DNA from 2 places in the Arthrobacter sp. Dra40 genome. Region 2 is predicted to be linked to the other one. Evidence: riboswitches for the same ligand, from Rfam matches in the RefSeq annotation. Region 2 holds a riboswitch; the other holds the start of a gene.

Region 1 (3,310 bases), on a different contig from region 2:
CGGACATCTGTGACCGACGCCTAAGGTGGAGGGGAAGATCCTGACGAAGGGGCATAATGCAAGACCGCATTCGCAATGCCCGCATGCTCGAGCGCGTAATGTCCGCCGAGCAGGCGGCCGAACTCATCAAACCCGGCATGACGGTGGCCATGAGCGGGTTCACCGGGGCCGGCTACCCGAAGGCCGTGCCGCAGGCGCTGGCGGCCCGGATGGAATCCGCCCATGCGGCGGGCGAGAAGTTCCAGATCCGCGTCCTGACCGGCGCCTCCACCGCCCCCGAGCTCGACGGCGCGCTGGCCAAGGTGGACGGCATGGAGTTGCGCCTGCCCTACCAATCGGACCCAGCGCTGCGCGAACGCATCAACGCCGGCGAACTGGACTACATCGACATCCACCTCAGCCACGTCGCCCAGCACACCTGGTACGGGTTCTTCGGCGACGTGGACCTGGCCATCGTGGAAGTGGTCGGCATGCTTGAAGACGGCCGGCTGATCCCGTCGTCCTCGGTGGGCAACAACAAGACCTGGCTGGAACAAGCCGACAAGGTCATTGTGGAGGTCAACAGCGCGCAGCCGGCCGAGCTGGAGGGCATGCACGACGTCTACTACGGCACCGCGCTGCCGCCGAACCGGAAACCGATCCAGTTGCTGCACCCGGACGACCGGATCGGCGAACCATACCTGCAGGTGGACCCGGAGAAAATCGTGGCCATCGTGCACACGGACGCCCCCGACCGCAACTCCCCGTTCAATCCGCCGGACGAGACCTCGCAGCAGATTGCCGGCCACCTGCTGGACTTCCTGGACCAGGAGGTCCAGCGCGGCCGCCTGACGGACAAGCTCCTGCCGCTGCAGTCCGGCGTCGGCAATATCCCCAATGCGGTACTGGAAGGCCTGGCCGCCGGCGGGTACCGCGGCCTGACCGCCTACACGGAGGTCATCCAGGACGGCATGCTGAAGCTGATCAAGGACGGCGTGCTGCGGATGGCCTCGGCCACGTCTTTCTCCCTGAGCCAGGCCGGGGTCGAAGAGTTCAACGGCAACGTCGACTATTACCGCGAGCGCATCATCCTGCGCACCCAGGAGATCTCCAACCACCCGGAGCTGATCCGGCGGCTGGGCTGCGTTGCGCTCAACGGCATGATCGAGGCGGACATCTACGGCAACGTCAACTCCACCCACATTGCCGGCACCAAGGTGATGAACGGCATCGGCGGCTCCGGCGACTTCGCCCGGAACGGCTACCTGTCCGTGTTCATGTCGCCGAGCACGGCCAAGGGCGGGAAGATCTCCAGCATCGTGCCGATGGCCAGCCATGTGGACCACACCGAGCACGACACCATGATCGTAGTGACCGAATACGGCCTGGCCGACCTGCGCGGGCTGGCCCCGAAGCAGCGCGCCCGCAAGATCATCGAAACCTGCGCGCATCCGGACTACCGGCCGCTGCTGCAGGACTATTTCGACCGCGCCTGCCGGGACAGCTTTGCCAAGCACACCCCGCACCTGCTCGGCGAGGCGTTGTCCTGGCACCAGCGCTTCGTGGAGACGGGAAGCATGCGCCCCTAGGTTCAGCCACCGCAGCGGATCTAGCAGGTCGGCCCGGGAGTATGACGTCGTCATACTCCCGGGCTTTCGCCACCCGGTGAGCCTGCCTGTAGGCTGCTGGCTTGTACACGGGAGTCCGGTGAACCGGGCTGAGAGGAAACTTCTCAAGTTTCGACCGTTGAACCTGATCTGGATCATGCCAGCGCAGGGAGCAACCCTCACACCCGTGCCCTGTTCAATCAACAGAAGGGCGCGACAATGCGAACACCTGACGCTGCCGCCACGGCGGCAAACCATCCTTCCCCCGTCAACGCCGGAACATCCTTCACGGCGACGCCGCGTGAATTCGGCGTGGGGGCCAGACTGACCCTGGCTGTCATGGCCGATGACTACGTCGACGTCATTCTGGGGTCGCTGCGGCGCGCAGACGCCACGGGTCTCGATGTGCAGACCGGGACAGTCAGCACCTATGTCTCCGGGGCCGAGCAGGACGTCATGCGCTATCTGAGCCAAGTGATTGCCGGGGCCGGGCGCAGCGGAGCGCACGTTTCGGCCGCCGTCCATCTGTCCCGTGGCTGCCCGGGCGGTGTCAGCTGCGAGATTCCCGAGGGTGGCGCAGTTCTGCATTCGGAGATCCCGCAACTGGAACCGACCGGCATCCAGGCGGCGGCAGACTGGGCGATCTACCCGCTCGCCGACGGCGGAACCGGCACTGGCACTGGCACTGGCACTGGCACAGCGGACCACATGCGCGACATCTACACCGCCATCGACTACGCCAAGTCCACCGGCGTGACCGTCACCGAAGACCATTACGTCACCCGGTTGGACGGAGACGTCGCCCAGGTCCTGCAGACCATCGCCGCTGGCTGGATTCTGATTGGACGATCCGTCCAGCACGTTGTCACGCACGCCACCCTGTCCATCAACAGCCCCAGTGCGTCCTGACGCTGGCCCGGAAGGAACCCCCATGTCAACATCATCTGGTCCTGCCCGCACACGGTCTTCCTGGAGCCTGAAGGACCTGGTCCTGCTCGTCGTCCTCGGCGTCGTCTTCGGCTTCCTCTACTGGGTCTTCGTCCAGGCCTGGACTGCCCTGTCGCTCCTGATGGGGCCCGCCGGAGACCTCTCGCAGCACTTTCTTGCCGGCAGCTGGCTGCTGGTCGCGCCGATCGCCATTGCCATCGTCCAGCGTCCCTTTGCCGGCGTCATCGCCGAGGTTCTGGCCTCGGTGATCGAGGTCGTGTTCCTGGGCTCGGCGGTGGGCCCGCTGCTCTTCATCGCGGCCGCGATCCAGGGCATCGGCAGTGAAATCCCGTTCGCGGCCACCCGCTACCGTTCCTACAGCTGGCTCACCTACGCCCTGTCTGGCCTGCTCGGTGCCGGTCTGGTCTTCTTCTATTCGGCCTTCCGGTCCGGCTGGTATGGCCAGGACCTGTTCTTCACCCGTTTGGTCATCCACCTCATTTCCGGGGTGGTGCTGGGCGGGCTGCTGGCGAAGGTCATTGTCGACGCCCTGGCGAAGACGGGCGTGGTGGACAACTTCGCGATCGGGCGGGCCCGGCTGGGCAAGGCCAATGCCCGCTGAGCCTGTCCTGGTGCTCCACGACGTATCTGTGGAGTTTCCACGGCGTGACGCCGCCGTGCTGCGCGGGGTCACGCTGCGGCTGGAACCGGGCGAGCACCTGATCGTGCTCGGGGCTTCGGGGTCCGGAAAATCCACGCTGCTGCAGGCGATCACGGGGGTGGTTCCGCACACGGTG
Region 2 (3,310 bases):
TTCCCCTCCGGCCGGGAGCAGCAGGCCGGCAAGGGTCAGGGCCAGCGTGGACTTGCCGGCGCCGTTCGCGCCGATGATGCTCAACGCCTGGCCGGACAGCAGGTCCAGCTCCACGCCGCGCAGCACCGGTTCGGCCCGCCGGGTACGCGCCACGTCCAGCGCCGCGGCCCGGAGCAAGGGGCCGCCCGGCGGCTGTGCGGCAGGCAGGTCCAGCTGCGGGGTGTGCCCGGGAACCCAGACGCCGGCTTCGACCAGCCGGGCGCGGGTCGCCCGCTCGGCCAACACCTGATCCGGCGGCCCATCGGCGAGCACACCGCCTCCGGCTGCCAGCACAATCACCCGGTCCACTACATCCGCCCAGACGGCCACCCGGTGCTCGACCACCACCAGGGTGGCCCCGGTGCGGTCCAGCACCCGTGCCACGGCATCGCGCACTTCCTGCACACCGTCCGGGTCCAGGTTGGCAGTCGGCTCGTCCAGCAGCAGCAGCCCCGGCCGCATGGCCAACACGGAGGCCAGTGCCAGCCGCTGTTTCTGGCCGCCGGAGAGTGCGGAGGTGGGGTGGTTCAGCGGCACCGCCAGGCCGACGTCGGCCAAGGACTCGCGCACCCGGCCCCAGATCTGCGCGCGCGGCAGCGACATGTTCTCCGCTCCGAAGGCCACCTCGTCGCCAACCCGGGCCAGCACCAACTGGCTCTCCGGATCCTGCAGAACCAGGCCGGCCCGGCCGCGGGCCGCGGAGGGGCGGACACCGCCAACGGTCAGCCGCCCGGTCTCTTCGCCTTCGCCCTCGTCGCCCAGAACCCCCGCCATGGCGTGCAGGAGAGTGGACTTGCCGGCGCCGGAAGCGCCCAACAACAGCACCCGTTCGCCGGGCGCGATGCTGAAACTTGCACCGCGCACCGCCTGCTCCTTACGGCCGGCATGGCGCCAGCCCCAGTCCTCGGCGAGGACCGGCACCGGGCCTGGCCCCGCCGTCGTACCCTGCAGTCCCATGGAACGGCTCAGACGTCGGCGGAGCGGCCGGCAGCAAAGGAGGACAACACGCCCGTCTTCGCCAGTCCCCTGACCGCCAGCCACGGCAGCAGCCCGGCAATCACGACGCCGGACACCGCGGCGAAGCCCACATAAGCCAACTGCCACTCGGCGGCCCAGAGCATGTTGTAGAGGACGTTCTCGCTGATGGACAGAGCAAGGCCTGCGCCCAAACCGGCCAGCAGCGCCACCCCCAGATTGAACTTGCGGTACAGGAACAGCAGGAAGACGATCTCCGCGCCCAAGCCTTGGATCAGGCCGGAAACCAGGACGGTCATGCCAAAGCTCGTGCCCAACAGCGCAGAGACCACCGCGGCCAGCATCTCGCAGTAAATGGCAGCGCCGGGCTTGCGGATGATCAGCCCGCCGAGCACGCCGGCCATCAACCAGCCGCCGGTGTACAGTCCGGCGGACGGCGGGAAGGCGATGGTCAGGCCCTCGATCAGCGGCCAGCCCGCCGACCAGGCCCAGAAGATGACACCGACGGCCACGGCGACCACCGAGGCGACCACGATGTCCACGACCCGCCAGCCGTAGCGCGGCTTCCGGGCGGGAGTGGGCGTGGTCGGTGCATTTGAAGCGGTACTCATGGGAATCCTCCTGGTTGCAGGAGGGGAGGGCGGCCTTGCGGCGCGCCCCGAGAACTCGACTCCCTTCGCCGGTACTAACCGGAGCAGGTTCGAGGGTCTGCGGTTTCTCCGCACTCTCAGCGTCCCTCCCGTGAGCCGGCTAGGCCGGGCGGTCGGACGCTCCCCTGTCGTAATAGGTGCTGTCAAGCAGCACGCACCAGTCTACACTCGCGGCCCCGGCAGGCACATTCGGCCGCAGGCGCGTGGACATTGCCCGACGGCGGCGGTCCGGGCGGGGCGCCGGGCAGTAGGCTGGGGAGCGGAACAGCAGATGAGACGGGGCCCCGGCGCCCCGGAAGGGAGCGGGCATGAACGTAGTGTTGAAACTCTTGGGCACGCTGGTGAGCATCGGCGCCGGCCTGGCAGCCAGTCAGCTGTTGGGATTAGCGTGGAAGGCATTTACCGGAAAAGATGCACCCAAGAGCGACGATGACCTGGAGAACAGCCTGCGGGCAGCGGTTGTCTTCGCCGTGGTGTCCGGCACCGTGGGGCGCGTGATTCAGGTGCTGACCAAGCGCGCCACTGCCAAGGCTGTCATGCGCTACGGGAAAACCCGGGACTTGGTTTAACGGGACCAGGTTCGATCGGCCCGTTGGCGGGGTGTGAAACGGCACCGTCAGCGGAGCCTGTTCGGGGACGGGGCTGCGGTCTCGTCCCCGATGTCATTCCGACCAGGGCTGCGGCCTCGTCCCCGATGTCATTCCGACCAGGGCTGCGGCCTACTCCTGGTCCGGCCCGGTGCCGCCCACGCTGTCCCTGGCAGGAGCGGCGGCCGGCGCGGCACCACCATGCTGCTCCCCCGGCCCGCGGTCCTGGCGGCTGCCAACTGCCGCAGCCTTTCCCTTGTCGGTGCTGACGGCTACCGCGCTGTCGGAATCCGTGGAACTGTCCCCGGCAGCTGCTTCCACCACCGCGTCGAGGTCGTCGACACTGAGGATTTCCCTGCGCAGGTGCTTGGTGCGGTACCCGGCCCGTCCCACCATGTGGGCGGAGACCGGCACGGTGAGCAGCTGGAACAGCCAGGCAATCAGCAGCACCGGCACCGCAGCCCAGCTGCGCAGCTGCAGCGCCAGTCCCGTCAACAGCAGCAGCAGGCCGAAGACCTGTGGTTTGGTGGCAGCGTGCATGCGGGAGAGCAGGTCCGGAAACCGGAGCAGGCCGATGGCTGCGGCCAAGGACATGACCGAGCCGGTGATGAGGCAGGCGGCAGTCGCAACATCGAGGATGAAGTCAGTGTTCACGGGGCCGCCCGTCTGTCACGAACCGGGCCACGGCCACCGAGCCGAGGAAACCAACCAGGCTGATCACCACAACCAACGTCAGGTTGTTCTGGTGTCCGCCGGCAGCCATGTCCACGATGAGTCCTGCGCAGACGATGGCCAACAGCACGTCAATGGCCAGCAAGCGGTCCAGCAGCGACGGCCCGCGCGCCAGGCGGACCAGCGCCAGTACTGCGGACAGGCCCAGCACCGCGCTCACGACGGCTTGGGCAACCGACATAACCTCCCCGTTCACGCTGTACCTCCTCTGCCGGAACCTTCGGACCTGACGAGTTCCAGTTCTTCCTTCGTGCCCATCATCCGGATCAGGCCGGCTTCGATCTCCCGCACCTCTGTGCGGAAGTTTTCGGCCGCCTCCTCGGTGGC

What was found. Region 2 has a riboswitch for thiamine pyrophosphate ahead of AC5RWT_RS18100 (ECF transporter S component). Riboswitches for the same ligand answer to the same signal wherever they lie in the genome.
Region 1: it holds a riboswitch for thiamine pyrophosphate, as region 2 does, so the genes downstream of both, AC5RWT_RS10970 (YkoF family thiamine/hydroxymethylpyrimidine-binding protein) here and AC5RWT_RS18100 (ECF transporter S component) in region 2, are expected to answer to the same signal.

What each region holds. Positions count from the first base shown of each region.
Region 1 covers NZ_JBNHHB010000018.1:32,775-36,084, forward strand. The annotation lists gene scpC (succinyl-CoA:acetate CoA-transferase ScpC) at 57-1,568, shown strand; TPP riboswitch at 1,666-1,775, shown strand; gene AC5RWT_RS10970 (YkoF family thiamine/hydroxymethylpyrimidine-binding protein) at 1,806-2,495, shown strand; gene AC5RWT_RS10975 (ECF transporter S component) at 2,518-3,135, shown strand; gene AC5RWT_RS10980 (ABC transporter ATP-binding protein) at 3,125-3,310, shown strand, end outside.
Region 2 covers NZ_JBNHHB010000046.1:15,025-18,334, forward strand. The annotation lists gene AC5RWT_RS18095 (ABC transporter ATP-binding protein) at 1-996, opposite strand, end outside; gene AC5RWT_RS18100 (ECF transporter S component) at 1,005-1,625, opposite strand; TPP riboswitch at 1,669-1,801, opposite strand; gene AC5RWT_RS18105 (DUF4235 domain-containing protein) at 1,973-2,233, shown strand; gene mnhG (monovalent cation/H(+) antiporter subunit G) at 2,384-2,905, opposite strand; gene AC5RWT_RS18115 (MrpF/PhaF family protein) at 2,895-3,164, opposite strand; gene AC5RWT_RS18120 (Na+/H+ antiporter subunit E) at 3,176-3,310, opposite strand, start outside.